Regions from separate parts of the Cyanobium sp. WKJ7-Wakatipu genome, predicted to be linked through region 3. Evidence: predicted binding sites of a transcription regulator. Region 3 holds the regulator's gene; each other region holds the start of a gene.
What was found. The regulator NtcA, encoded in region 3, controls nitrogen genes in cyanobacteria. The targets are predictions, from matches to a motif close to GTANCNNNNGNTAC.
Positions count from the first base shown of each region.

Region 1: queF (preQ(1) synthase) is a predicted target of NtcA. The motif match lies at 1,784-1,797, and genes of this name have one in related genera.
Region 2: urtA (urea ABC transporter substrate-binding protein) is a predicted target of NtcA. The motif match lies at 1,876-1,889, and genes of this name have one in related genera.
Region 4: KBY83_RS07495 (ammonium transporter) is a predicted target of NtcA. The motif match lies at 3,612-3,625, and genes of this name have one in related genera.

Region 1 covers NZ_JAGQAY010000009.1:37,665-44,833, forward strand. Annotated here, with positions in the region: gene purB (adenylosuccinate lyase) at 1-8, opposite strand, end outside; gene KBY83_RS07305 (hypothetical protein) at 77-289, opposite strand; gene KBY83_RS07310 (TlyA family RNA methyltransferase) at 403-1,329, shown strand; gene KBY83_RS07315 (P-II family nitrogen regulator) at 1,352-1,690, opposite strand; gene queF (preQ(1) synthase) at 1,877-2,302, shown strand; gene KBY83_RS07325 (cytochrome c biogenesis protein ResB) at 2,299-3,597, opposite strand; gene KBY83_RS07330 (cytochrome c biogenesis protein CcdA) at 3,594-4,331, opposite strand; gene KBY83_RS07335 (FtsW/RodA/SpoVE family cell cycle protein) at 4,341-5,480, opposite strand; gene KBY83_RS07340 (phycobilisome linker polypeptide) at 5,696-5,896, opposite strand; gene apcB (allophycocyanin subunit beta) at 5,930-6,418, opposite strand; gene KBY83_RS07350 (allophycocyanin) at 6,461-6,946, opposite strand; gene KBY83_RS07355 (hypothetical protein) at 7,085-7,169, shown strand, end outside.
Region 2 covers NZ_JAGQAY010000002.1:65,945-73,113, reverse strand. Annotated here, with positions in the region: gene KBY83_RS01580 (urea ABC transporter permease subunit UrtB) at 1-396, opposite strand, end outside; gene urtA (urea ABC transporter substrate-binding protein) at 497-1,792, opposite strand; gene ureG (urease accessory protein UreG) at 1,912-2,508, opposite strand; gene KBY83_RS01565 (urease accessory protein UreF) at 2,518-3,159, opposite strand; gene ureE (urease accessory protein UreE) at 3,149-3,652, opposite strand; gene KBY83_RS01555 (urease accessory protein UreD) at 3,689-4,615, shown strand; gene KBY83_RS01550 (urease subunit gamma) at 4,653-4,955, shown strand; gene KBY83_RS01545 (urease subunit beta) at 4,968-5,285, shown strand; gene ureC (urease subunit alpha) at 5,297-7,021, shown strand; gene KBY83_RS01535 (PilZ domain-containing protein) at 7,018-7,169, opposite strand, start outside.
Region 3 covers NZ_JAGQAY010000004.1:162,835-170,003, reverse strand. Annotated here, with positions in the region: gene thyX (FAD-dependent thymidylate synthase) at 1-285, shown strand, start outside; gene dcd (dCTP deaminase) at 351-944, opposite strand; gene KBY83_RS04165 (cob(I)yrinic acid a,c-diamide adenosyltransferase) at 944-1,582, opposite strand; gene ntcA (global nitrogen regulator NtcA) at 1,825-2,565, shown strand; gene KBY83_RS04155 (DUF3084 domain-containing protein) at 2,600-3,817, shown strand; gene KBY83_RS04150 (resolvase) at 3,814-4,290, shown strand; gene KBY83_RS04145 (DUF3146 family protein) at 4,287-4,544, opposite strand; gene pth (aminoacyl-tRNA hydrolase) at 4,549-5,178, opposite strand; gene KBY83_RS04135 (TatA/E family twin arginine-targeting protein translocase) at 5,162-5,458, opposite strand; gene psbH (photosystem II reaction center phosphoprotein PsbH) at 5,458-5,658, opposite strand; gene psbN (photosystem II reaction center protein PsbN) at 5,781-5,933, shown strand; gene KBY83_RS04120 (alpha-mannosidase) at 5,937-7,169, opposite strand, start outside.
Region 4 covers NZ_JAGQAY010000009.1:67,298-74,466, forward strand. Annotated here, with positions in the region: gene atpD (F0F1 ATP synthase subunit beta) at 1-1,196, opposite strand, end outside; gene groES (co-chaperone GroES) at 1,463-1,774, shown strand; gene groL (chaperonin GroEL) at 1,826-3,460, shown strand; gene KBY83_RS07495 (ammonium transporter) at 3,676-4,947, shown strand; gene msrB (peptide-methionine (R)-S-oxide reductase MsrB) at 4,944-5,426, opposite strand; gene secG (preprotein translocase subunit SecG) at 5,440-5,670, opposite strand; gene gpmI (2,3-bisphosphoglycerate-independent phosphoglycerate mutase) at 5,694-7,169, opposite strand, start outside.

The DNA.
Region 1 (7,169 bases), on a different contig from region 3:
TCGATCAAGGCCGCGCCTGGCTCACTGCCAGACCAATGTATGGGTGCGCCCCTGCTGACCCCTCAGGCAGCCCTCCTTAGGCAGCGGGAGTCAGGCGTTGGTGCTCCACCTCCCACTGCACCAGGCTGCCCCAGGCCTGCTGCCGCACCCAGCAGCGACCGCCGCGGCATTGGATCAGCTGGAAGGGGGGCAGGTCGGAGGGTTGATTGCGCAGTTTGACGAAGCTGCCGGGGTAGAGCAGTTCCAGCACATTGGCTGCAGCATTCGCGGTCCGGATTGAGGAGGCCATCGTTGCCGGATCAACTTCTGGACGCCATCCTCTGCCGGGTTTTGGTGCGGAGGCAGAGATGCTTGGAATCTGTTCCGTTTGCGTTGTGGTTTGATCACAAAAGGTGGAGCGCCATGGCTCGCAAGCAACGACTGGATTTGGAGCTCGTGGCCCGCGGCCTGGCGGCTAGTCGTCAGCAGGCCCAGCTGTTGATTAGGGCCGGGCGGGTGCGCCACGGCGACAAAGTGCTCGATAAACCAGGCACCGAGGTGTTGCCGGAGGCCGAGCTGCTGGTGCAGCAGCTTCCTCGCTATGTATCAAGGGGTGGCGAAAAGCTAGTGAGGGCCCTTGAGGCCTTCCCCATCGACGTGCAGGGGCGCGTTTGCCTTGATGGTGGCATCTCCACTGGTGGCTTCAGCGATTGTCTGCTTCAGTACGGGGCCTGCCGGATTTATGGAATTGATGTGGGCTACGGCCAGACGGCCTGGAGCTTGCGCAGTGATCCGCGAGTAGTGCTCAAGGAGCGCACCAACCTGCGTCACCTCACCCCGGATGCTCTTTACGGCCCCGAAGACCCCTGGCCCGATCTAGCGGTGGCCGATGTGTCGTTTATTGCCCTGGCCTTGGTGCTGCCTGCCCTGCTGGCGCTGCTGCAACCCCAGGCCCCCGTGGATCTGCTGTTGCTGGTTAAACCCCAGTTTGAGGTGGGGAAGGGCCGGGTGGGCAAGGGCGGTGTGGTGCGTGATCCGGTTGCCCACTGCGATGCCATCGAAGGGGTGATCACCGCGGCCTCTGGTCTGGGCTTGGTGGCTTGCGGCCTGGTGGCATCACCAATCACTGGACCTGCCGGCAACCACGAATACCTGCTCTGGCTGCGGCGCTCCGATTGCGATGGGCAGGTCGGAATGGGTGATGTTGCCGGGGATGTTGCAGAGGATGTTTGTGAGCCTGTTGAACAGCTTGTTGAATCAGCCCAAAGCGACCCGAAATTCCGCCCTGCGCCAATCAGCCCAGAGCAAATAAAAACCCTGGTAGCCAGCACGCTGACTCCCAGGGAATAAAAATCAAAAGGGGTGCTGGCGCTCAGATGGCGCCGCTGTCCCGATCGCCGGTGCGGATTCGAACCACCGAATCAATCGTGCTCACGAAGATCTTGCCGTCGCCGATTTCGCCGGTGCGGGCCGCGTCTTGAACGGCGCTAACCACGGTGTCGACCTTGTCGTCATCGACAACGATCTCAAGTTTGAGCTTCTGGAGGAATTCGACAGTGAATTCAGAGCCGCGATAGCGCTCCACCTGGCCCTTTTGACGGCCAAAACCCCGCACTTCGCTCACGGTCATGCCCACGATCCCCGCATTGACCAAGGCGACCTTGACGTCCTCGAGCTTGAAGGGACGAATGATGGCCTCAATTTTTTTCATAGGATCAGCTCGGGCTAGGTAGGAAGTCTCTCAGGAAATCCCTGCCGATGGTAGGGAGTAAAGCCATTACGCCCGAGCTTTGCGGGGGTCGTCGTAGCGATTGCTACCGGCTCGGGCAGCCGTTGGCTGCGGCCATTTTCCTTAAGATTACTTAGTGGCACTGGCCCTCTCCCTTTCCTTGCTCCGATGTCTTCCAGCCCCGCTTCTGCCAGCGCGTCCTCCCTCACCCAGACGCCCATGTATGGCGAGCGCGCCATCGCTGAAGCGGAGCTGATCTGTTTTGATAATCCCAGGCTTGGCCGTGCCTACGAGATTTCCATCGAGCTGCCGGAGTTCACATGTAAGTGCCCATTTTCCGGGTACCCCGATTTTGCGGTGTTGCGCCTGATCTACCAGCCCGGCCCCCGGGTGGTGGAGCTCAAGGCGATCAAGCTCTACGTCAACAGCTACCGCGACCGCTCCATTTCCCATGAAGAGGTGACCAATCGCATTTTGGATGATCTGGTTGCCGCCACCGATCCCCAGTGGATGCAGCTGGAGGCCGACTTTCACCCCCGCGGCAACGTTCACACCGTGGTGCGCGTTAGCCATGGCACGCGGCTGGCTTGTTAGAGCTGGGAGAGCAGCTGGGGCAGCTCGGCAGCGAAGCCGGTGAGATTGCGGTTGCAGAGGCCCGCAACGTGCAGCTGACCCGCTTGGCCGGCCGGCTGCTCGGCAATGGCCCAAAGCTGACGCGTAGCAAGCAAGCTGAGACCACCGCCGGCTAGGGCGATCGCAAATCCTGCATAAACCAGTGGAACCCCCGGATCACGCTTCAGCAGGATGCCACTGGCGGGGAGCACGCTTTCAACCCGTATCGGTAGCCCTTTCACTTCCACAGCTGCGCCGCCTGGGGCTAGGCGGGCTAAGGAGATTCCGTCGGCGCCGTAGATCTCTACAGGCCCTTGTTCGCTGCCCAAGCTGAGCAGCACCGGCTCGCTGCCATCGGGACGGGTGGGCAGCACGATTCCCCAAATCTGTTCGCCTAGTTGAGGAAAGCTCTGTAGCGGTAGCTCCAGTAGGGGGCTTTTGCCCAGTTGCAGGCTGATAGTGGCCAGGGCCCAGTCGGCTTGATAAAGGGTGACCCCCTGGAAGCGCAGCGGATGGTTAACGCTAATCTCAGCCTGCTTCAGCAGGCTGCCGCCGCTGCCATCGCCCTCCAAGATGCGCAACTGGGAGGTGAATTGCTCAGGTCTTCCGGCGGGATCGCGCTGGATTGAAAAGTGGTCGAGGGCGAGGGTGAGTTGGCTGCTGCCCCGGCTGTCCATCAGCTCCAGGCTGCGGCCGGGGGCGAGGTATTGCTCAGCCCTTTGCCCCCCAAGTGCCCCCCAGGCGGCTCCGAGCATCAGCACCACCATCCCGGCGTGCACCAGCAGGGGCCCGACCCGGCCCAGCAGCCCCTTGCGGGCGGCTAGGCGGTCGTCGTGGCGCTGAATTTGCCAGCCCTGGCGCTGCAGCAGTCCGGCCAGCTGATCGAGGCTCGCCTTGGGGGAGTTGGTGCTGAGAGTTTCGGCCACGCTCAGCTTGCTGAGCTGGCGGGGGGTGCTGTAGTCGATCCAGCGCAGGGCGGCCTGCAGGGCGGGCCACTGGCGGCGCCAGCTGCACAGCAGCAGGGCTAGGGCCAGCCAGGCCAGCAGCCCCAGGAACCAGCCACTGGAATACACATGGTCGAGCTGGAGGGCCAGCACCCCATCAGCGTTCAGCAGTCCGAGCCAGGGCTGGGGGTCGTAGAGCCGGTGGTAGAGCTCGGCAGGTTCCCGCTGGGGGATGGCCGTGCCGACGCCACTGGTGACGGCAATCACCAGCAGCAGCATGATCGCTACCCGCAGATCGGAAATCCAGCCCACCAGCCGCAGCAAGGCTTTCATCGCCAGTTGGCCACAAGGGTGAGGGCGCCGGTGGTCACCAGCACCACGCCGCTGATCGGTGGAACCCATTGGCCCAGACGCCTCAGGCTCAGCAAGCCCGGCAGGCTGGCGGCTGCCGTGCCGGCCAGCAGCAGCGGCACCACCTGACCCGCTCCAAAGCTGGTGAGCAGCAACATGCCGACCAGTGGTTTGCCGTTCTGGGCCATCCAGGCCAGCAGCACAGCCAGCACTGGCGTTGTGCATGGGGTTGCGGCCAATCCAAAAGCCAACCCTGCTGCCAAAGGAGCTAGGGGGGCTGGCACCCGGCGACGCCAGACTTCAGGATCGGGTCCGGCGGGCAGGGGCAGCTTCAGCAGGCCCAGCAGGTTTAGGCCCATCAGCAGGGCAAGCACAGCCACCACCGTCGGAATCAGCCCGGGGATTTGGCCGTAGATCCGGCCCAGTAGGCCGCTAACCAGGCCCAGGAGCACCAGGGAGGCCACGATGCCGGCGGCAAAGCTGAGACTGCGCTGCCAGGGAGCCTGGCTGGGTTTAACGCCGGGCGTGCCGCCAAAACCAGCCAGATAGGCAAGGGTGACCGGCAAAAGCGACAGGGAGCAGGGCCCCAGGCTCGTGAGCAGGCCGCCAGCAAAGACAACCCCAACGGTGGTGGGGGTGGGGCTGGCCAGGGAGTGCTGCAGCAGCGTCTCGCTGCTGCGGGCCCAATCGGCCAGTTGGGGCCCAAAACTGATCATGGAATCAGCCTATCGGGCAGCTGCGGTGCGCCGGCGCCTGGGGTTAGGGGCAAGACCGCCTGCCTCCAGGGAGCAGCGGATCAGTAGGCCGCAAATAAGCAGGCTGGCCATCAAGGAGTTGCCGCCGTAGCTGATCAGTGGCAGTGGCAGGCCGGTGGTGGGCATGGCACCGCTGGCTACGGCGATATTGAGGATGGATTGGCCCACCAGCAAGGTGGTGCAGCCAATGGCGATCAGGCGCTGCTGGTTGCTGCGGCAGCTGAGGGCAACCCTCAGGCCCACAAAGCCAAACAGCAGCAAAAACAGCAGCAGTACCAGCGAGCCCACGAAGCCAAATTCCTCAGCAAACACCGCAAAAATGAAATCGGTGCTCTGGATCGGCAGGTACTGCAGCTTCTGGGTTGAAAGGCCAAACCCCTCGCCTAGGAAGCCTCCTGAGCCGATCGCCATCAAGCTCTGCACCAGTTGGTAGCCATCCCCCTGGGCATCCCGCCAGGGATCCAGGAAGGACACCACTCGCAAGCGCTGGTATTCGTTGATCATGATGCTGGCGCTGCCAAGCAGCCCTCCCGCTCCGGCTGCGCCGAGCAGCATGGGCAGGGAAAGGCCCCCAGCCAGGGCCATCAACCAGAGCAGCAGCCCTGATAGGGCGGCGGTGCTGAGGTTTGGTTGCTTGAGGATCAGCAGGATCAGGGCCCCAAATGCCCCTAGCCAGAGCAGTTTCTGGTCGTTGCCGATGCGCTTCCAGTGGGCAAAAAGGGCAGCGCCCTGCAACACCACAAAAGGCTTGACCAATTCCGATGGCTGCAGCTGTACCGGTCCAAGCACCAGCCAGCGACTGGCGCCGTTGACAGTGCTGCCCATCACCAGGGTGGCTGCGACCAGAACGATCCCAACCCACAACCCCAGCGGAGCCAGGTGCAGCCAGCGTCGCAGGCTGGTGCGCAGGCAGAGCCAGAGCAGCCCCCAGCTGGCAGCCATCCAAACCAACTGGCGCTTGAGATAAAAGGCGCCGTCACCCATCTCCCTTTCAGCTACCCACCAACTGGCGGAGGTGAGCACCAGTAGTCCGATCACGCTCCAGAGCGCCACCATGCCCAGAAGCAATCTGGCCTCTGCTGGCCATTGGGACCAGGGCAACGGCAGCAGCGCCCCAGCCTTCGGAGATCCGCTGACTGCGTCGCGGTGGGGGGTGTGAGTTGCGGTGCGGGCCAAGGCTGGAATTTGGGAGTGGCAGAGGTGGGGCCATCGTCAACCCATTGAGCCGTGCCCGGGGGGGTGTTGTCGACCCCTGGCAATCAGAGTCAAACAATAAAAAAGCCCGGCATCTGCCGAGCTTGGGGAGAAACGAAAGGTACTGACTATCAGTTGCCGACGTTTTGTTGGCGACGCCCAGCGGCTAGTTCTACTTTGAGGATCTTGCCGCCCTGTTTCATGATCCGCTGCTGCTCAGCGAACCAGCTGTCGTAGGGCACCCATTTGGTGAAATAGGTGTTTTGAAGCTCACGCTGGGAGCGGCTCTTTTCCGGGCAAGGAATGCAAGCCGTGATCTTGAACAGACGCATGGAGATGATCCTCGGGTGTGCCGATGGCAGGGATCAGTTGCCCAGGCCGGAGCAGATGTAGTCGAAATAGACGGCCATTTCACGACCGGCATCAGGACCCACCAGTGCAGCGGTGGTTTCCTTCATTGCCTGGATGGATTGCACGGTGGCACCAATGGGTACACCCAGGGAGTTATAGGTCTCCTTGAGACCATTCAGCACCCGCTCATCGAGGATGGAGGTGTCCCCAGCCAGCATGGCGTAGGTGGCGTAACGCAGGTAGTAGTCCAGATCGCGGATGCAGGCTGCATAGCGACGGGTGGTGTACATGTTGCCGCCCGGACGGGTGACATCCGAATACAGCAGCGACTTAGCTACGGCCTCTCTGATGATCGCCGAACCATTGGCGCTGATGGTGGCAGCGGCGCGGACGCGCAGTTCACCACTGGTGAAGTACTGCTCCAGGCGGCCCATGGCGGAGTCGTCCAGGTACAGGCCCTGAACGTCGGCCTGGTTAATGACGTTTGTGATCGCGTCTTGCATGAATCCAGCTGTGGTGGCGGGGAGTAGTAAAAGAACGCTGACTCAGGAGAGGGCGCCAATGACGTAGTCGAAGTAGAAGCCGGCTTCTTCAGCGTCAGAGCCGGTGAGTAGACCCATGGCGGCGTTCTTCATTTCCCGCACGGACTCAGCCATGGCATCTAGCGGAGTGCCGAGGGAGCGATACATCTCCTTTGCTCCGATGATGCCAACCTCTTCGATGGGGGTCACATCGCCGGCGATGATCCCGTAAGTCACCAAACGCAGGTAGTAGTCCATGTCGCGGAGACACGAAGCGGTCATCTCCTCGCCGTAGGCGTTGCCGCCGGGGGAAATCACGTCGGGACGCCGCTGGAACAGGGCGCCACCAGCGGTCTTGACGATGCGCTCGCGGCTTTCTCCGAGAACCTGGGCGACGCGGATACGACGTTGACCAGCGCCCACGAAGGACTTGATCTGGTCGAGTTCGCCAGGGCTGAGATAGCGGGCTTCCGCGTCCGCGTTGATGATCGAGTTGGAGACGATGCTCATGCAGTTCTGCCTCGAAACAAGCGGCCGCCTTGACGGAGACCGATATCCGGTGGGTAAGGGAAAGGATCGACTTGCGCCGATCGCCAAATCATTCTGCGGCAAAGCCCCTCGCTGCCCCCCTGGCGGTAACAGTTCTTCATGGCGTTTGTGGTTGAAAAACCCCTTGCGGCGCAATGGCTTTGGGCGCTATTGGTAATAGCGGCTTGGCGCAGCAATTATTCAT
Region 2 (7,169 bases), on a different contig from region 3:
GGCCACCACAAGCCCCACAACAAAGGCACTGCTCACCGAGCGCACAAATTGCTGCAAAATCAGGCTTACCCCCCAGGTTGCCAAAAGAGTTTCCAACGGCCTGCCATATAGGCGCCGAATCACGGTTTTTTCTAGCAGCAAGCCAGCTAAACCACTCACTAAAAAAGCAAGCGGTATCGCCACCAAAATGTAGATAGGGAAAAGACCCTCCAGAGGGCCATTTTTAAATAGGTTTTGCACCACGAAGGTGGTGTAAGCCCCGAGCATCATCAACTCGCCGTGGGCCATGTTGATGACCCCCATCAAGCCAAAGACTACGGCCAGGCCAAGGGCGGCCAGCACCAGCACCGAACCGATGGCTAAGCCATTGAAGAGTGTGTCGTAAAGAAGATCCATGGCGCCCAACAGGGCTCGGCAAGGGAAAGAAAAATAAAAACGAAGTGAAAAGGGGGAGCTAAGCTCCCCCCGATCTGAAGTCAATAGGAAAGCCGAAGGCTCACATCTTGAACTTGCCAGCATCAGGACGATCCTGGGTCCAATCGCAGGTATAACCCTTGGTTTCGGGTACAAACTGGTTCCAGGCAATCGGCTTGAGCACACCCTTGTTCTCGATGATCTTGAACATGCCATCCTTTTGGACCTCACCAATCATCACCAGCTCGGTGGTGTGGTGATTGGGCTGCACCTCGATCTTGCCCTGGGGGGCATCAAAAGTCACACCGATTAGCGCCTTGCGCACTGCGTTGTCGTCAACGCTATTGGCCTTCTCCGCTCCAGCGGCCCAGAGGTAGACCATGTTGTAGGCGGATTCAGCCGGGTCGTTGGTGACCCGATTCTCGCCATACTTGGCCTTGAAATCAGTAGTGAACTTCTTGGAAGCCGGGGTGTCGAGACTCTGGAAGAAGTTCCAAGCCGCATAGGTGCCTTCCAGATACTCGGGGCCAATTGCCGCAACCTCCTCCTCAGCAATTGAGAAGCTCATAATCGAGTAGCCATTGGCAGGGGTGATGCCAGCAGCCTTCATCTGCTTGAAGAAGGCGACGTTGCTGTCACCGTTCAGAGTGTTGACGATCACGCCACCCTTGGGCAGGGCCTGCTTGATCTTGGCAATGATCGGAGCCACCTCGGTGTTGCCAAGCGGCAGGTAGTCCTCACCCACCAGATTGCCGCCCTCAACCTTGAGCTGCTCCTTCATGATCGTGTTCGCGGTGCGCGGATACACGTAATCGGAGCCCACTAGGAAGAAGTCCTTGCCCTTGTTCTTGAGCAGCCAGGAGACAGCCGGCTCAGCCTGCTGATTGGGTGTAGCACCGCTGTAGAAGATGTTCTTGGAGCACTCCTGACCTTCGTACTGGATCGGATAGAAGAGGAAGTGATCCTTGGCCTCGAACACCGGCAGCATCGCCTTGCGGCTAGCTGAGGTCCAGCCACCAAACACCACAGCCACCTGATCCTGATCGATCAGTTTTTTGGCTTTCTCGGCGAAGGTGGGCCAATCAGAGGCACCATCCTCTTCGACGGGAACAATCTTCAGCTTCTTGCCATCGATGGTGATCCCGCCCTTGGCGTTGATCTCCTCGATCGCCATCAACTCGGCTTCAGCCACCGTGTTTTCGGAGATGGCCATGGTGCCGGAGCGGGAATGCAGAATCCCCACCTTCACTTCACCGTCGAAATCGCCAGAGGCTTTTTCGCCGCCGCCGCCGCAGGCCACCAGCGAAAGGCTCGCTGCCATCGCCGTAGCACCAGCGACATAACGCATGGTGGTTTTGCTCATCAGGGAAGACTTCATAAAAACTCCTACGGGAAACCGCTGAATGTCCCGCTGCTATTTAGCGGTCAGTGGAAGGTATCCAGTAGTCACACTTTCGCTTTGTAGTGGTTGCTACGGATCTCGCAAAAGAAAGCTAATCAGGGCAGCTGGGCCCACAAAAACTTTTCCACCGCCTCTAGTCCTTCGCCGCTGCGGATGTTGGTGAAGCACCAAGGGCGCCCAGGGCGCATGCGTTCGGTGTCGGCTGCCATCACCTCGAGGCTGGCTCCCACCATGGGAGCCAGGTCGATCTTGTTGATCACCAGCAGATCGGAGCGGGTGATCCCCGGGCCGCCCTTGCGAGGAATTTTGTCGCCGGCGGCCACATCGATCACATAAATGCAGAGGTCCACGAGCTCGGGGCTGAAGCTGGCGGCCAGGTTGTCGCCGCCGCTCTCCACCAGCACCAGATCCAGATCGGGGAAGGCCGCCTCCAGCTCGGCCACCGCCGCCCGGTTGATCGAACAGTCCTCGCGGATGGCGGTGTGGGGGCAGCCACCGGTTTCGACGCCGCGGATGCGCTCGGGCTCAAGGGCCCCAGCTCGGGTGAGGAACTGGGCATCCTCCTGGGTGTAGATGTCGTTGGTGACAACCGCCAGCTGCAGGCGATCGCGCAGCCGCCGGCAGAGGGCCTCCACCAGGGCGGTTTTGCCCGAGCCCACCGGCCCGGCCACGCCCACCCGCAGCTTGCTCATCCGATCCGCTCAGCTGCGAAACAGCCTGGAGTACAGCTCGGCGTGGCGCAACTGGGCCAGACCCGCACCCACGCCACCGCTCCAGAGCTGATCGGGATCGGTAGCCGCCAGTTCTAGGGCCCGCTGGGCAATCAAAGGCGCCAAACCCAGCTGCAGGCGCTGGGCCTCGGTGGGTCCAAGAGGCACCAGCCGCAACGCCGCACTGAGCTGGTTTGCCACCCAGCCATACAAGTAGGCCTCCACCAGCTCGGTGGCGCCAACCTCCAAGGCGCGGCCCGCCAGGGCAAAAGCTGCCGGCCAAGCCAGGTTCAAGGCGGGCGGATTGAAGCCGAGGTCGGCTAGTAGCCCAAGCAGCGATGCGCCCATCTGGCGCTGCTGGGCGCGCACCTCGGCCGCCTCCCGCAGGGCCAGCAACCAGCTATCGCGCTCGCGCAATTCGGCTGCTTCAGCCAGCAGCAAACCGGGCAAACTGGCAGCCTCCAGCACCAAGGTGCCGCGCTGCAACTCAGCCTCCAGCCAGGACCTCGCCCCAGCCCCGTCCAGCAAAAGCCCGCGCTGCACCAGCACCTCCAAGCCCTCCGAATAACTGAAGGCCCCCACCGGCAGCGCTGGGCTAATCAGCTGAAACAAGCGCAACCGGCTAGTGGTCATGGCTACTGCTGTGGGCGTGGCTGTGGCCGTGGATGGGGCCGTAGGCACCGGACTCGGGCTGAAAGGGAGCCTGCAGCTGGCCCACCTGCAGACCGCGATGCTCCAGCAGGTGGGCCAGCACGGAATCGGCGAGCAGGCGCAATTCACCAGCCCTGATCTCCATGGCCACGTGGCGATTGCCAAGGTGATATGCGGCCTGGAGCAGGGCCAGGGGATCGGCGCTGCGCACCTGGATCAGCTCCTCCGCCGCCGCCCGCACCTGCACCAGCGGTTCGGCAGCCGTGGCGGCCAGCCACTCACCGGGTTCCAGGGCTGCCCCCCGGGGCAGCTGCAGCAGCACCTGCCTGCCACAGGCTGTGCAACGCAACCCCCGCAGCTGGGCGCGCTCCGCCGCCGAAAGGGCAAGCACCAAGGCAGGAACGGCCCCCGGGCTGGCGGCCAGCCCGCGCTCACGCAGCACCAAAGGCCCGTCAGCAGGCTCGGAGCTGGCCATCGCCGGGTGCACCATGGTCTCTAAACAGCATGCCTGGTGAATCATCCCAACACCATTGCGGCAGGCCGCTGGCACGGCGCCGCTGAGCTGGAGTTCACGGCCCGGCAGGGCAGTCTGGGAGAGCCGCCGGTCACGGTGCATCAGGGCTGGGCTACATCCCCTCTGAAATTGCAACGGGCCTACCCCCAGGCAGACGGCCGCTGCGAATTGCCCCTCCTGCACACCGCCGGCGGCCTGGTGGGGGGCGACCAACTCACCCTGCGGGCCCACCTCGCCCCAGGTAGCCAAGCCCTGCTCACCAGCGTGGCGGCCCAGAAGGTGTATGGCACGGTGGGGCGGTCCCGTTTGGTGCCGCAGGGCCAGTGGGCCCGCCAGAGTTTGCACTTCAGCCTCGAAGCCGGCAGCGACCTGGAATGGCTGCCCCAGGAGCTGGTGCTGTTTGCCGGCGGGCTGCTGGAGCAGAACCTCACGGTGGAGCTGGCGGCGGGGGCCAGCTGGCTGGGCATGGACGTCGTACGGCTGGGCCGCAGCGCCGCCGGCGAAACCCTGGGCCAGGGCTGCTGGCGTTCACGGCTGCAGGTTTGTCGCCGCGGCCCCGAAGGTCGCCGCTGGGAGCTGGTGGATCCCCTGGAAATCAGCGGCGCCAGCCTCGCTGCAGAACACGGCATGGCGGGCCAACCGGTACTGGGATCGCTGGTGTGGGCAGCGCCGCAGCCCCTGGGGGCCGCTGCCCTAGCCCAGCTGCTGGCCGACTGCCGCAGCGACCGCCAGGGTCTGGAGGGCGACCTGGCCTGCGGAGCCCTGGATCAGGGCCTGATCGCCCGCTACCGCGGCCCTTCCAGTCAGGCAGCCCGGTTTTGGTTCACCAGGGTATGGGCCCGGATCCGGGCCGAACGCGGCCTCAGCGCCCCAGAACTGCCGCGGGTATGGCCCTTCCAGGAACAGCCCTTGGGTTCAGGCTGAACGGGTCAAGGCGCCCTAAAGCTGCCAAAGTTGGGCCATGCACCTAACCCCCCAGGAAAAGGACAAGCTGCTGATCGTCACCGCCGCCCTGCTGGCGGAGCGGCGGCTCAACCGCGGCCTCAAGCTGAATCACCCCGAGGCCGTTGCCTGGCTCAGCTTCCAGGTGATCGAGGGCGCCCGGGACGGCAAGACCGTTGCCGCCCTGATGGCCGAGGGCAGCACCTGGCTGAGCCGTGAACAGGTGATGGAGGGCATCCCGGAGCTCGTAAGCGAAGTGCAGATCGAAGCGATGTTTCCCGACGGCACCAAGCTCGTGACCCTGCACGACCCGATCCGCTGATCACCGAAAACCATGCCCCCCCTGATCCCTGGTGAACTACTGCCCGAACCCGGTGAGATCGTGCTGAACGCCGGCCGCCCCGTGACAACGCTGCTGGTGGCCAACAGCGGCGATCGTCCCGTGCAGGTGGGCTCCCACTTTCATTTCCACGAAGCCAACAGCGCGCTCAAATTTGACCGCGACGCCGCCCGCGGCCTGCGGCTCGACATTCCCGCCGGCACGGCTATCCGCTTTGAGCCCGGCGACAGCCGCGAGGTGCAGCTGGTGCCCTTCGCCGGCGAGCGCCGCGTCTTCGGCTTCAACGGCCTGGTCAACGGACCGCTCGATTAACCCTTTTCCACATGCCATACCGCATCTCCCGCCGCGCCTACGCCGAGACCTACGGCCCCACCACCGGCGATCGGCTGCGCCTAGCCGACACCGAACTATTTCTGGAGGTGGAAAAGGATTTCACCGTCTATGGCGATGAGGTGAAGTTTGGCGGCGGCAAGGTGATCCGCGACGGCATGGGCCAGGGCCAGACCCCCCGCAGCCAGGGCGCCGTGGACACGGTCATAACCAACGCCCTGATCCTGGATTGGTGGGGGATCGTCAAGGCCGACATCGGCCTGCGCGACGGCCGCATCTGCGCCATCGGCAAAGCGGGCAACCCCGACACCCAGGCGGGCGTGACGATCGTGGTGGGCCCGGGCACCGAAGCGATCGCCGGCGAGGGGCACATCCTCACCGCCGGCTCAATCGACACCCACATCCACTTCATCTGCCCGCAGCAGATTGAAACGGCCCTGGCCAGCGGTGTAACCACCCTGCTGGGGGGCGGCACCGGCCCGGCCACCGGCACCAACGCCACCACCTGCACCCCGGGCGCCTTTCACCTGGCCCGCATGCTGCAGGCCGCCGAGGGCCTGCCGGTGAATCTGGGCTTCTACGGCAAGGGCAACGCCTCCACTCCTGAAGCGATCGAGGAGCAGGTGCGCGCCGGCGCCTGCGGCCTCAAGCTGCACGAAGACTGGGGCACCACCCCAGCCGCGATCGACTGCTGCCTCACGGTGGCCGATCGCTTCGACGTGCAGGTGTGCATCCACTCCGACACCCTCAACGAGGCGGGCTTTGTGGAAGACACGATCCGCGCCATCGGCGGGCGCACTATCCACACCTTTCACACCGAGGGGGCCGGCGGCGGCCACGCCCCGGACATCATCAAGATCTGCGGCGAGGCCAACGTGCTGCCCAGCAGCACCAATCCCACCCGCCCCTACACCCGCAACACGCTCGAGGAGCACCTCGACATGCTGATGGTTTGCCACCACCTGGATCCGCGCATCCCGGAAGACGTGGCCTTCGCTGAATCACGCATCCGCCGCGAAACGATTGCCGCCGAAGACATCCTCCACGACCTAGGCGCCTTCTCAATCATTGCCAGCGACTCCCAGGCCATGGGCCGGGTGGGCGAGGTGATCACCCGCACCTTCCAGACCGCCCACAAGATGAAGGTGCAGCGCGGCGCCTTGCCCGAAGACGCCGCTTCATCTGGAGGCCGCAACGACAACACCCGCTTGAAGCGCTACATCGCCAAAACCACGATCAACCCGGCGATCGCCCACGGGCTCGATTCCCAGATCGGTTCGGTGGAGGTGGGCAAACTGGCCGATCTGGTGTTGTGGAAGCCGGGCTTTTTCGGGGTGAAACCGGAATTGGTGATCAAGGGCGGCTCAATCGTGTGGGCCCAGATGGGCGATGCCAACGCCTCGATCCCCACCCCCGGACCGGTGCACGGCCGGCCGATGTTTGCCGCTTTTGGGGCCGCCCTGGCCCCCAGCTGCCTCACCTTCATGAGCCAGGCAGCCCTCGATGCCGACCTACCCCGCCAGCTGGGCCTCAAACGCCCCTGCGTGCCCGTGACCAACACCCGCGGCGACATCGGCAAGGCCTCAATGAAAAACAACACGGCCCTGCCAAATGTTGAGGTTGACCCCCAGACCTATGAGGTGTTCGCCGATGGGGTGCTGCTCAGCTGCGAACCAGCCGATGTGCTGCCAATGGCGCAGCGCTACTTCTTGCTCTAATCAGCCACCACTTTGGGTTCGCGCGGGCTATTGCGCCGCTCCGGCAGCAGCTGGGGAAGCTGGGGCAGGGGTTCGCTGAAGCCCACCCCCATGGTGGTAAAGGTGCCGGAGCGAACAAACCAACGCACAAAACCCGCCACCCGATGCA
Region 3 (7,169 bases):
GAGCTCTGCAGGGCTGCGGCAGCTCGCTACCGCGACCTTTTGGCGGCTGGCTTCGCCGAGGAGCACGCCCGCGGCATCCTGCCCTTCGACTACCGCCAGCACTTCGTGGTGAGCTTCACCTTGCGGGCATTTCTGCACTTCCTTGACCTGCGGGCGAAGCTCGATGCCCAGCAGGAGATCCGTGAGCTCTGTGAGTTGATGTGGCCCCACCTGCAGGCTTGGACACCCCAATTTGCTGACTGGTATGAAAAGAGCCGCTTACATAAAGCCAGGCTCGCCCCATAAGGCGAACCACCTGGCGCACCTCTCGGTGCGACTCCAGGCTCCCCCCATAGGGCTTTTAGGGGAAACTAGATTCTTGCCAGAGTGACGCGTTCGGGCTGATGCTGATATTTACCAGCCCGATCTTGATAGGTGGTCTCGCAGGGATCGCCCTCAAAAAAGAGCAGCTGACAAATTCCCTCATTGGCATAAATGCGGCAATCTGCGCCGGAAGAATTGCTGAACTCCAGGGTGAGGTGTCCCTCCCAGCTGGCCTCAGCCGGGGTGGTGTTCACAATGATGCCTAGCCGGGCGTATGTGCTCTTGCCCAGGCAGATCACCGTGATATTTGATGGCACCTTCATCTTCTCCAGTGCCACCCCTAGGCCATAGGAATGGGCCGGCAGGATGAAGTACTCACCGTCTTCGTCGCTGTGCAGCGGCGCCGGCTCCAGGTTCGCCGGGTTGAACCGCTTGGGGTTCATCACGGTGCCAGGCACATGCCGAAAGATCAAAAATTCCTTGGCCGACAACCGCAAGTCGTAGCCATAGGAAGAACAGCCGTAGCTGAGCACCGGGGAGCCCGCCGTAGCGGGATCGAGATGGCGCACCAGGCTCGACTGAAACGGCTGCAACATTCCTACCGCAGCTTGCTCGTTGATCCAGCGATCGTTCTTCAGCATCAGAGGCCTCGGCGCAACTGGGTGACCTGATCAGCCATGGCCATCAACTCAGGAGTCATGGCTGGCCCTGTCAAAATGACATCTAGATGGGCTGGTCGGCGCTCCAAGGTTGCCAGCACTTCAGCCTGCTCGATGTAGCCCAGCTCCACAGCCAAGCCCAGCTCGTCTAGCACCATCAGATCCACCGCACCACTGAGCAGCTGCTCGCGGCTGAAGGCCCACACCTGGCGCACCGCCTCCAACAGCTCGAGCCCCTGGTGGGCAGCTGGCTCTGACAGACAGCCGAGCACACCGGGCCGCAGCCATTGCAGTCGCCCACACAGCCAGACGCTGCTGCCGAGGCCCTGATCTACGCCGCCCTTAAGGAACTGAGTAACCAACACCCGGCTGCCCAAGCCGGCACTACGTAGGGCCTGGCTGAGCACGGCACCGTAACTGCCGCGGAAAGGCGCTGTATGGATTTGCAGTAAGCCCTCCGACTGGGCCACCAGCCGCAATGCCGGCGCAGCAGAAGGGGCGGACGCGCCAGACGCCACAGCCAAAGGGCGATGGCCAGAGCGCTGAGGTTGGTGCTGGACCGCCGGAAAACCAGCTCCAGAGGAGGAGGTGAGGCCTGAGACGGGCAAGCTCGCGGTCATGAACAACCTGAATAAGAACCTTGAAAATCGAAAAACAGACCTGGGGCGCCGCGAGCAGCCCATGGCCTCGCGGAGCTGAATGTAGCGGGATCGGGCCGCTCCACAAGCAAACGACACCATCCCTAGCGGAAACATACGTACTGGTGCGCAGGGGGCGCCGGCGGTGTCGTCTCAAACCGTGTGTATTGCTACAAGCCGCCCCCCGGGTGATCCTTAGGGTCCCGGCACTTGCCAAGACCTTGATGGTTGGCGCTACCCACGGATTTAGCCGTACCGCCAACACCCCATCGACGGGTGCCCCTGGCGTGGTGGCAGGCATGGGCAGCGCCGGCCAGGGCAACCCCACCCTGTTGGAAGTGATCCGGGGCCTGGCCGGCAGCAGTGTCGAGACGATCGAACGGGGCAAGACGATTTTTTTTCCCGGCGATCCAGCCGAGCGGGTCTATCTGCTGCGGCGCGGAGCGGTCCGGCTGTCGCGGGTATATGAATCCGGCGAGGAGATCACCGTGGCCCTGTTGCGTGAGAACAGCCTGTTTGGTGTGCTCTCGCTGCTTACCGGCCAGCGCTCCGATCGCTTCTATCACGCTGTGGCCTTCACCAGGGTCGAGATGGTGACCGCACCAGCCACCTCCGTGCGCCGGGCGATCGAGCAAGACGCCAGCGTGGGCTTGCTGCTGCTGCAGGGCCTGTCTTCGCGAATACTGCAGACCGAAACGATGATCGAAACCCTCACCCACCGCGACATGAGCTCGCGGCTGGCGAGCTTCCTGCTGGTGCTGTGCCGCGATTTCGGCGTGCCCAGCTCGGAAGGGATCACGATTGATCTGCGCCTCTCCCACCAGGCGATTGCCGAAGCTATTGGCTCCACCCGCGTCACAATCACTCGCCTGCTGGGCGACCTGCGCAACGACGGGCTGGTTCAGATCGACCGCAAGAAAATCACTGTGTTTGATCCAATCGCCCTAGCTAAGCGCTTCAGCTGAAGGCCAGGGATACTGGGGCCCTCCGGGGACGTATGTGACGGGCTGGCTGCTGATCCTCGCTCTGCTCGCCCTGGGGGGAGTGCTCTCCACCCTGGGCGACCGACTCGGCAGCCTGGTGGGCAAGGCGCGCTTGAGCCTGTTGGGGATGCGGCCCCGCCGCACCGCCGTGTTGATCACGGTGCTCACGGGCAGCCTGATCAGTGCTATCTCCCTCGGCCTGATGCTGCTGGTAAGCGAGCGGCTGCGCACGGGCCTGTTTGAACTCGATCGACTGGAGCAACGGCTGCAAACCAGCCGCAGCCAACTGAGCCGCAGCAACAGCCAACTAGCCAGCAGCCGCCTGGAGGTGGCACGGGCCGAAGAGGGCAAACGCGAGGCTCAGACGCGCTTTGAGCAGGCCCAAGCCCGCGCCAGCAAATTGCGCCAAGAGCTGGCGCCACTTCTAGCCCAGCGCAACCAGTTGGAGCTGGAGCGCAGCCGTCTCAGCCAGGAGGTGAAGGGGCGGGATGCGGAAATCCGCCGCACCGAAGCGGAACTAGCCCAGGTGCGCCGCCGGATCAGCGCCGGTGCCCAAGAACTTAAAGACCTGGAGGGCAACCTGATTGCCCTGCGCCGCGGCGACGTGGTGCTCAGCAGCGGTCAGACCCTGGCCAGCGCCAAGGTGACCCTTGAGCGCCCCGAGCAGGCCAAGGAGGTGATCACCGCCTTGCTGCAGCAGGCCAATCTCAACGCCTTCAGGCGGGTGCTGCCCGGCCAGCCCCCCGATCGCCAGATCCTGCTGGTACCCAAAAATGACATCAGCAAGCTGGAAGGCCTGCTCGCCAAACCCGGCAGCTGGGTGGTGAGCATTCTCTCGGCCGCCAACGTGCTGAGGGGCGAGCGCCAGGTGCTTGCCTTCCCTGACCTACGCCCCAACCGCCCTGTAGTTAAAGCAGGTGAAGTGCTGGCCAGCACCACGATCGAGGGCGACCTCACAGCCCTGGAGCCGGTTTCGCGGCGACTCAACCTGCTACTGGCCGCTGCCTATGCCCGAGCCCAGCGCCAGGGCACGTTGGTGGAAGGGCTGCAGTTCGATGCGGCCAGCTTTAAAAAGCTGGCCCGGGAGCTGAGCGAGCGCCAGCCGGGCCAGGTTGCTCAACTAGAAGCCCTCGCCATCAACAGCGCCAGCACCGCCGACCCAATTGCAGTGGAATTGCGCTGGTTGGCGGCCCCATCTCCCGCCCAATCGGGGCCGGGCCCACGCCGCCCATGACGGGCGCTGCGGCGGGCCTGGTAGCAGGCCTCGATCCCGGGAGCAGCAAATGCGGTCTAGTGCTGGCTGATCCTGCCGTTGGCCAGATCCGGCAGGCTGCCATCCTGCCCCCACAAGCCTGCCTCGCCCTGCTCAAAAGCTGGCAGCAAGTGGGGCTTGGCCAGGTTGTGCTCGGCAATGGCACCGGCAGCAAAGACTGGTGCAGCCAACTTAGCCAGCAGCGGCTGGCGCTAGCTGTGGTGGATGAGAGCGGCAGCACCCTGGCGGCCCGCGAGCGCTACTGGCAGCTTTGGCCCCCTAGGGGCTGGAGGCGGCGGCTGCCGGCGGGCTTGCGATTGCCCCCCCGGGATATCGACGATGTGGTGGCCCAGCTGCTGATAGAGCGCTACTGCGGGGTAACCCTGCAACGCAGCAACCAGGAGGTGCTGAGGCGATGGCCGCTGCCGATCGCGCCGGAGGCTGAATCGGTTTAAAAACGGGCCCGAACCGTAAAGATGTAGTCACCGCCAGGCTCGAGCTGGTAGTCGACCTTGAGCAGATAACGCAGCAGGGCATCCTGGATCAGAGCCCTGCCCAAAGAAGGCTCAACGCTGAGTTCACCGCGGTCAAAGGCCCAGCGGAAACTCCATTGGTAGCCGCCCGCACTCACCTCCCCCTCCAGCACCCGCTGGCTGAAGCTCTGGTGCAGCACCCGCAACTGGGCAGTGGTGGAGGGAAGGCGTGCCATCGGCTCAGGCTGCCGCGCCCTGGGGCTGAAAACCGTTGAGTCGGTTGCCAGCCCGCTCCAGGCCGAGGCGCTGAATCAGGCCAATACCTGCCTCCACCTCGCGCAGCACCTCCTCGAGCAGGGGCTGCTCGGCAGGCGTGAAGCGTCCGAGCACATGGCCAACGGTGCGGGCGCGGCGCTCGCCGGGATCTTGGGCGGGGGCGCCAATACCAATACGAAGCCGCGGAAAGTCCTGGGTACCTAGGTGGCTGATGGTGCTGCGCAGGCCGTTATGCCCCCCGGCACTGCCCGTAGCCCGCAGTCTCAACTTGCCGAGGGGCAGGTCCATGTCGTCAACCACCACCAGCAACTGGGCAGGCTCTAAACCAAACCAGTCAAGGGCTGCGCGGATCGAGCGACCACTTTCATTCATGTAGGTCTGGGGCATCAACAGCCGCAGCCGGGAAGGCCCCGAACCCACCTCAGCCAACAAGCCCTGAAGCTTGGGCTGCTGCCGAAAAGAGGCACCACCAGCGCAATCGGCTAGACGCTCAAGGGCCATAAAGCCCACGTTGTGGCGAGTACCTAAGTACTTGGCTCCCGGATTACCCAGGCCCACCACCAACTGCAACGACAACTCAGGCCGCGGGACCATCGAAAGGCTGCTCAATCAGCTCTGGCGCATCAGCTCCGGAGGCATCAGCTGAAACAAGCTCAGTTGCAGAAACTGCAACTGGTAGGTCAGCCGCAACAGGTTCGGCGGTGGTGATCGCCGTGCGCAGCTCCTTTTCGAACTCAGAGGAGGCCGATTGAAAACCCTTAAGGGTACGCCCCAGGGTTTTTCCGAGCTCCGGCAGGCGCTTTGGTCCGAACACCAGCAGCCCGATGGCGGCAATTACCGCCAGCTCAGGCAAGCCAATGCCAAACACGTTCATCAGCCGAGGCCGTTCCAGTTGACCGTGATGCCCTCGAGCAGCAGGGACTTGTTGTACAGCTGCAGGATGATCAGCAGAAACACCAAGAAGAGCACCATAAAAATGCCCATGACGGGCGTGGTGCCCCAGCCGGGAACGACCTTGCCGTACTCAGAATTGAGTGGCCGCAGGATGTCTCCGAGGCGGGTGCGTTGGGCCATGTCTGCTGCAGCCTCTCGGGCATGGATTCGCTTTAAGTAGTGTAAGGGCCTCGCGTACCGCGCCGCGGCGGTCCGTCGACAGTTGTGACGCAACCCGTCACCTGCATTCCCCTTCCGCCTCCATGGACCCCACCGCCACCACCAGCTCCCCGGCCCTTTCCGTGGCCCTCGCCGTGCTGGCGGTGCTGCTTTCACTCACCGGTTTTGGGGTGTACCAAGCCTTCGGGCCGCCCTCCAAGGGCCTCACCGACCCCTTTGACGACCACGAAGACTGAGCCCTAAGCGCTGACCCAATCAGGGCGCACTCGCCAAAAGCCCAGGCTCCACGGCGCCAGCAGCCAGGGATCTTCAGAGAGCTTTCCCTGGGAAATCAGAGGCTGATCCAGGCCATCTAGTCGCTCCAGCAGCTGCCAGCTCTCTCCCAACTCCAGGTAACGGCGGCAAGGGGAACAGTTCTGCACGGTGAGCACCACGTCCCCGGACTCCCCTAGCGGCCGGCAGCCCAGTAGCAACAGCCCCTCGCCCAGGGGAGGCAGGGCCTGAGGTCGTTTAGGCCGGCCCTGGGCCGCCGCCGGCCGCAGCCATAGCGGTTCCCTGAAGGCCACCGCCTGCTTGGGCACCTGGGCCCGGCACCAACCTGCTGGGCAGGGCGCCAGGGCCAGCCGCAGGCGCTGCTGGCCGTTATCGGCGCCAGGATCGGGCCAAGTAGGCGCCCGCAGCAACGACACACCCAACTGCTCCGGACTAGCCGACACCCCCTGGGGCCCATCGAGCAGCACCGCCAAGCCGCCGCCAGCAGCCACAGAAGCGATCCAGCTGATCGCTGGCAGCTCCCAGCGGGCCTGCTCGCGGGCAGTGACCGGCTGGGCTGGCCGTTCCAGCACGCCACCGGAGGTATCTGCCGCCCAGCGCTGGGCCGGCTGGGCCAGGGGGATCTCCAGGCGCAGCAGCTCATGGCGCTGGCGCCAGTCGACGCTGAGCACAAGCTCGAGCCAGGGGGTATTGGCAAGTAAGCGCCCCTCAAGCCGCACCGCACTTGCCCCGCACTTGCCCCGCCACACAAAACTGGTACACAGCTCGCCCTGCTCCAGCCAGCTCGGCTCGCCCTGCCACTGCCAGGCCAGCGGATGGTCCCGGTAGCCCGTGGCGATGTCCCAGGCATCCCAAAACTCACCTCGATCGGCAAAACGCCGCCAGGCCAGCGGGCCTGCCAACTGGGGCTGATCCTGGCTATCCCACAGCTGCTCGAGGCCCCGCGGCCCCAGCTCAAAACTCACCAAACCGTTGCCGCAACGCCAGCCCTCTCGCCACACCGGCGCCTCAACCTGAGCTGCCTCAACCTGAACTGCCTGAGGGGCCGCCGCTGCGACCGTTCGCTCTAGGGGCAGGGCGGCCACGCCCGCCAAGGGCGGCAGCTGCAGCCACTGGCCGCCAGCCCGGGCCGGCTGGGACGGCAGCTTCACCCCGCCCCAACTCCAGCCGCCCAACGGCACCCGCAGACTGCGGGCCCG
Region 4 (7,169 bases), on a different contig from region 3:
CCAAGAATCGCAATGATGTCTTGGAGCTCTTTGTAGCGCTGCAGGGTGCTCTGCACAGAGCGGGCGGTGCGGTAGTGCTCATCCCCCACCACGGCTGGCTGAAGCATGGTGCTGGTGGAATCCAGAGGATCCACGGCCGGGTAGATGCCTTTGGAAGCCAGGCCCCGGCTCAGCACGGTGGTGGCGTCCAGGTGGGCAAAGGTGGTGGCAGGTGCCGGGTCGGTGAGGTCGTCTGCAGGTACGTAGACGGCCTGGATCGAAGTAATCGAGCCTTCCAGGGTGGAGGTGATGCGCTCTTGCAACATGCCCACGTCGGTGCCGAGGGTGGGCTGATAGCCCACAGCTGAAGGCATGCGGCCGAGCAGGGCCGATACTTCTGAGCCGGCCTGCACGAAACGGAAGATGTTGTCGACGAACAGCAAGACGTCTTGCTTGTTGGTGTCGCGGAAGTGCTCAGCCATTGTGAGTGCTGAGAGACCCACGCGCATGCGGGCACCAGGGGGCTCGTTCATCTGGCCATAGCAGAGAGCCACCTTCGATTTAGAAAGGTCGTCGGGGTTGATCACACCCGATTCCTTGAATTCCTCGTAAAGGTCGTTACCTTCCCGGGTGCGCTCGCCAACGCCAGCGAACACGGAAACGCCGCCGTGCTCCTTGGCGATGTTGTTGATTAGCTCTTGGATCAGCACGGTCTTGCCTACGCCGGCGCCGCCGAACAGGCCAACCTTGCCCCCTTGGCGGTAAGGAGCCAGCAGGTCGATCACCTTGATGCCGGTCTCAAAAACCTTGGGCTTGGTCTCCAGCTCAGTGAGGAGGGGGGCGGCGCGGTGGATCGAAGCGGTCACGGTGGTGGTTACTGGACCCTTCTCATCCACCGGCTCGCCGAGCACGTTGAAGATGCGGCCGAGCGTGGCCTCTCCCACGGGTACGCAAATTGGGGCGCCCGTATCAATAGCTTCCATGCCACGGACCAAGCCGTCGGTGGTGCTCATGGCCACAGCACGGACTCGGTGATCGCCCAGCAACTGTTGGACTTCAGCGGTAAGAGCGACTAGCTGACCGGCCGAATTTTTGGCCTCAATCCGAAGCGCGTTGTAAATCTTGGGCAGCTTGCCGGCCGGGAATTCAACGTCTAAAACCGGGCCAATCACCTGCCGGACGGTGCCTTTGGTGCCGGTGGCGGTAGCAGCTGCCATAGGTAAGGAAATCTTGGGGAAGCGCAGGGGGAATCAGCCCGCCTGAAGCGGCGCAACCTTACCACCGCGACAGGCGGTGGACCCTGTTCAGCATCTGTTCACCCTGGTGGTTCGGTCACCCGCACGGTCTGGGCCTGGGCACTGAAACTTGATTGGGCATAGGTTGGCACTCGTTGAGCTCGAGTGCTAAATCGCCCCTCAGGCCCACTCAAGTTCACTGTTCTGTGGCGTCTCAGGCGTCATGTCATTGCTCCCGCAATCCATCCATGGCTGCTGTTTCTCTCAGCGTCTCCACGGTTAAGCCCCTAGGAGATCGCATTTTTATCAAGGTTTCCGAATCGGAGGAGAAGACCGCCGGCGGCATCCTTCTGCCTGACACCGCCAAGGAAAAGCCCCAGGTGGGCGAGGTGGTGCAGATCGGCCCCGGCAAGCGCAACGACGACGGCAGCCGCCAGGCTCCTGAGGTCAGCGTTGGCGACAAGGTGCTTTACAGCAAGTACGCCGGTACCGACATCAAGCTCGGCAGCGACGAGTTTGTGCTGCTATCCGAGAAGGACATCCTCGCCATCGTCAACTGACGACTGGCCGATTACTGAATCCGACCTAACCCCATAAGGACATCGCCTTCCATGGCTAAGCGCATTATTTACAACGAGAACGCTCGCAGAGCTCTCGAAAGAGGTATCGACATTCTGGCTGAGGCCGTTGCTGTCACCCTTGGACCCAAGGGCCGCAACGTGGTGCTTGAGAAAAAGTTTGGTGCTCCCCAGATCATCAACGACGGCGTCACCATCGCCAAGGAAATTGAGCTTGAAGACCACATCGAGAACACCGGTGTTGCCCTGATCCGTCAGGCCGCCTCCAAAACCAACGATGCTGCCGGCGACGGCACCACCACCGCCACGGTTTTGGCCCATGCCATGGTCAAGGCAGGCCTGCGCAACGTGGCTGCGGGCGCCAATGCGATCACCCTCAAAAAGGGCATCGATAAGGCTTCCGATTTCCTCGTAGGCAAGATCAAGGAGCACGCCAAGCCGATCTCCGATTCCAGCGCCATCGCCCAAGTGGGCACCATCTCCGCCGGCAACGACGAAGAGGTAGGTCGCATGATCGCCGATGCGATGGACAAGGTCGGCAAGGAAGGTGTGATCTCCCTGGAAGAAGGGAAATCGATGACCACCGAGCTGGAGGTCACCGAAGGCATGCGCTTCGACAAGGGCTACATCTCGCCCTATTTCGCCACCGACACCGAGCGCATGGAAGCGGTGCTCGAAGAGCCCTACATCCTGCTCACCGATAAGAAGATCGGCCTAGTGCAGGACCTGGTTCCCGTGCTTGAGCAGATCGCCCGTACCGGCAAGCCCCTGCTGATCATTGCCGAGGACATCGAGAAGGAAGCCCTCGCCACCCTCGTTGTGAACCGCCTGCGCGGCGTGCTCAACGTGGCGGCAGTCAAGGCACCTGGTTTCGGTGATCGCCGCAAGGCCATGCTCGAGGACATCGCCGTTCTCACCAACGGTCAGCTGATCACCGAGGACGCCGGTCTCAAGCTTGAGAACGCCAAGTTGGAGATGCTGGGCACCGCCCGCCGCATCACCATCAACAAGGACACCACCACCATCGTGGCCGAAGGCAACGAGGTGGCAGTGAAGGCCCGCTGCGAGCAGATCCGCAAGCAGATGGACGAAACCGACTCCTCCTATGACAAGGAGAAGCTGCAGGAGCGTCTGGCCAAGCTGAGCGGCGGTGTGGCCGTAGTCAAGGTGGGTGCCGCCACCGAGACCGAGATGAAGGACAAGAAGCTGCGCCTGGAAGACGCCATCAACGCCACCAAGGCGGCCGTTGAAGAAGGCATCGTTCCTGGTGGTGGCACCACCTTGGCCCACCTAGCCCCCGCCCTCGAGGAGTGGGCTGCGGCCAACCTCTCTGGCGAGGAGCTGATCGGCGCCCACATCGTGGCCTCCGCTCTCACCGCGCCTTTGATGCGCATTGCTCAAAACGCTGGCGTCAATGGCGCTGTCGTAGCTGAGAACGTGCGCAACAAGCCCTTCAACGAGGGCTATAACGCAGCCACCGGCGAGTACGTCGACATGCTGGCTGCCGGTATCGTCGACCCCGCCAAGGTGACCCGCTCCGGTCTGCAAAATGCCGCCTCCATCGCCGGCATGGTGCTGACCACCGAGTGCATCGTGGCCGACATGCCAGACAAGAAAGATGCAGCTCCCGCCGGTGGCGGCATGGGCGGCGGCGACTTCGACTATTGACAGCGAGATGGGTGCCTTCTAGGCCCCACTCCTTCATCGTCAGCGAGGGCAGAAGGGTTTTCCTTCTGCCCTCTTTTTTGTTCGTTTCCGTTCAGCCAAGCGGGCCCATCCATCCCGGCTGTATCAGTTGCCACCTTTAAAGGCTCTTTTGGTAGCGGTTGCTACTGGCTGCTGATCCGTTGGTCTTCAGGGTGGCGCCTGGTTTTGGGTTAGCTGTGCCGCTTCTGTTTGCAACCGATCTGGCCCTTCGCAGTGCCAACAATGGTTTTGTGCTGGTGAGTGCCGCCCTGGTGCTGATGATGACACCAGCCCTGGCCCTCTTTTATGCGGGCTTTGTTCGCAGCCGCAACGTGCTTAACACCATGGTGATGAGCTTCACCGCCATGGCCCTGGTGAGTGTGCTCTGGGTGTTGTTCGGCTACAGCCTGGCCTTCTCTCCCGGCAGCGGTCCCCTAGCTCCTTTCATCGGCGGGTTGCAGTGGGCGGGGCTCAGCAATTGGTCGGCTCCCTATGGGGATGGGCAACTCAGTCACGGTGCCGTTGCCCTGTTCCAGGTCACCTTTGCGATCATCACTCCGGCGCTGATTTCCGGTGCGGTGGTGGAGCGGATGCATTTCCGCGCCTGGATGGTGTTTCTGCTGCTCTGGAGCACCTTCATCTACCTACCCCTGGCCCACATGGTGTGGGGCCCAGGTGGGTTCCTGGGCAGCTCCGGCCTCGGTGCCATCGACTTCGCGGGTGGCCTGGTGGTGGAACTGGCCTCGGGCGTGGCCGCCGCCGTTGCTGCCCTGGTGGTAGGCCGGCGTCGCAGTGGGGGCGTGGGCTATGCCGCCCCACCCCACAACGTGCCCTTCATCCTGTTTGGGGCGGGCCTGCTCTGGTTCGGCTGGTTTGGCTTCAATGGCGGTAGCGGCCTGGTGGCCGGCAATTTGGCCTCCCTTGCCTGCCTCACCACCAATACCGCTGCCGCTGCAGCTGCCCTGGGCTGGATGCTGCTGGAAACATGGCAGCGCGGCAAGCCCACTGCCGTGGGTGTGGCTACCGGCGCCGTGGCCGGCCTAGTGGCGATCACCCCAGCGGCTGGCTATGTGAGCCCTCTGGCGGCCGTGTTGATCGGCTTTGCGGCAGCACTGGTTTGCAGCTATGCCATGCAACTCAAGAACCGCTGGCGTCTCGATGACAGCCTCGATGTGCTGCCGGTGCATGGCGTGGCCGGGTTGCTCGGCACTCTGCTAACTGGAGTGTTCACGTTGAAAAGTCTCAATCCCGCTGGCGCCGATGGACTGCTAGTCGGCCAGCCAGGTCAGCTCTGGATTCAGCTCAAGGCCGCAGGATTCACAATCCTTTTTGTTGGAGTAGGCACGTATGTGATTCTTATACTGATTCGCCTGGTGATGCCCCTGCGTGTTAACGATATTCAGGAACAGCAGGGCCTCGATATCAATGCCCACGGTGAAGAGGCCTACAACGGCGAATACACCGGTTAACCGGGGATGAAGTTGAGGGCAGCGCCGTTATTGCAGTAGCGCTTGCCACTGGGCTTAGGGCCGTCGTCAAACACGTGGCCCTGATGGCCGCCGCAGCGCCGGCAGTGGTATTCGGTGCGGGGCACGATCAACTTGAAGTCAACCTTGGTGGCGATCCCGTTGGGCAGCGGTTGCCAGAAGCTGGGCCAGCCGGTGCCGCTCTCGTATTTGGCCTTGGAGCTAAAGAGGGGCAGGGCGCAGCCAGCACAAACGAAAGTGCCTGGGCGTTTTTCGCTATTCAAGGGGCTGGAGAAGGGCCTTTCGGTCCCTTCCTGGCGCAGCACGTTGTAAGCGGCCGGGTTGAGACGTTTCTTCCAGCTGGCTTCGCTGAGCTGCCAGGCGGGATCCTGGGCCTTGGAAGCTGCTTCGGCGCGGGAGACGCCAGTGAAGAAGGCGCCCAGGCTTGATCCCAGGGCTACCAGCAGATTGCGTCGCGGCATTGGCGTCACAGACCTAACCGAGCCAGCCGGCGCTGAGCACAACGGCCAGGCCAAGAAAAATTGCTAGCAAGGTCCAGCTGATGCGGTTGAGGGTGGCTTCGGCGCTACGGGCACTAGTGAACATCGAACCGCCGCTAGCGGCCAGCCCGCCCATGCCATCGCCCTTGGGGCTATGTAGCAGCACGCTGATGATCAGCAGAACGCCACTGCCAATCCACACCCATGACAAAACTGAAGTGAACATGGGCCTCTTTGGATAGGGGCAGGTTAAACGTCCAGGGTCTGGGGGATGGGACTGGATGCGGCTGCGGTGCCAGTTGCCAGGATCAGTGATTCACCGCTCATGGTTGCGGGCTTGGGCAGGTGCAAGATCTCCAGAAGGGTCGGGGCGATGTCGGCTAAGCCGCCATGGTCACGCAGCGACACATTGGTGCCGTGGCCGGGCAGCTTGCGTTTCTCGCCCTCAACCAAAATCACGGGCACGGGGTTTGTGGTGTGAGCCGTCCAGGGGCGACCATCTGGGCCCTCCATCACTTCGGCATTGCCGTGGTCTGCGGTGATCAGCAGCGTGCCTCCCATGCGGTTGGTAGCTTCCATCAGCTTTCCTACGCAGGTGTCGACAGTGGTGATTGCTTCAGTGGTGGCTTTCATTTTGCCGGTGTGCCCCACCATGTCCGGATTGGCGTAATTGATTACTACCAACGAGTAAATGCCCTTTTTGATTGCGGCAATACAACTTTCAGTGAGCTCGCCGGCGGACATTGCCGGGGATAGGTCGTAGGTAGCCACCCGGGGGGAGGGGACTAGGTGGCGATCTTCTCCAGGGAAGGCCTGCTCAATGCCCCCATTCATGAAATAGGTGACGTGAGGATATTTTTCGGTTTCAGCTGTGCGGAACTGGCGCAGCCCCGAGTTTGACACCACTTGGCCCAGTAAGCCATCGAGAGATTCGGGCGGAAAAGCCACCGCTACGGGCAAGCCCCTTTCGTATTGGGTGAAGGTGACCACATCCAGTTGGGCTTGGCGCTGCCGGGAGAAGTCGTCAAATTCCGGCAAAACCAGGGCGCGGATCAACTGGCGCACCCGGTCGGGCCGGAAGTTGAAACACACCAAAGCATCTCCGCTCTTGATCAATCCCTCCGCCAATCGCAACGGTTCGAGGAATTCGTCGCCGATCTCTTGGGCGTAGGAGGCGTGGATGGCGTTGACCGGGCTGAGCTCGGATACTTCGCTTGGTTCGGTTAAAAGTCGATAGGCCTTTTCGGTGCGGTCCCAGCGGTTATCGCGATCCATGGCCCAGTAGCGGCCGCAGAGGGTAGCGATTCGGCCCACGCCGGCCCGACTGATCTGCTCTTGAACCTGGGTGACGAATCGGGGGGCACTGCTCGGGTCCGTGTCCCGGCCATCGGTGATCACGTGGATGCAGACATCCTTGAGACCGCGGCTCGCGGCCCATTGCAACAAACCCCCTAGGTGGGTGATGTGACTGTGCACGCCCCCATCGGAGCACAGGCCGATCAGGTGCAGGCATCCGCCCTTGAGAAGTAGGCGGTCGGCTAAGGAATTGAGCGCAGGGTTGGCGGCCAGGCTGCCGTCCTTGACAGCTTGGCTGATCCGCACCAGCTCCTGGCGAATGATTCGACCGGAGCCGATTGTGAGATGGCCCACCTCAGAATTGCCCATCTGATGATCTGGCAGGCCGACAGCGGCGCCGCTGGCCTCAATCAGGGTGTGGGGGTAGGC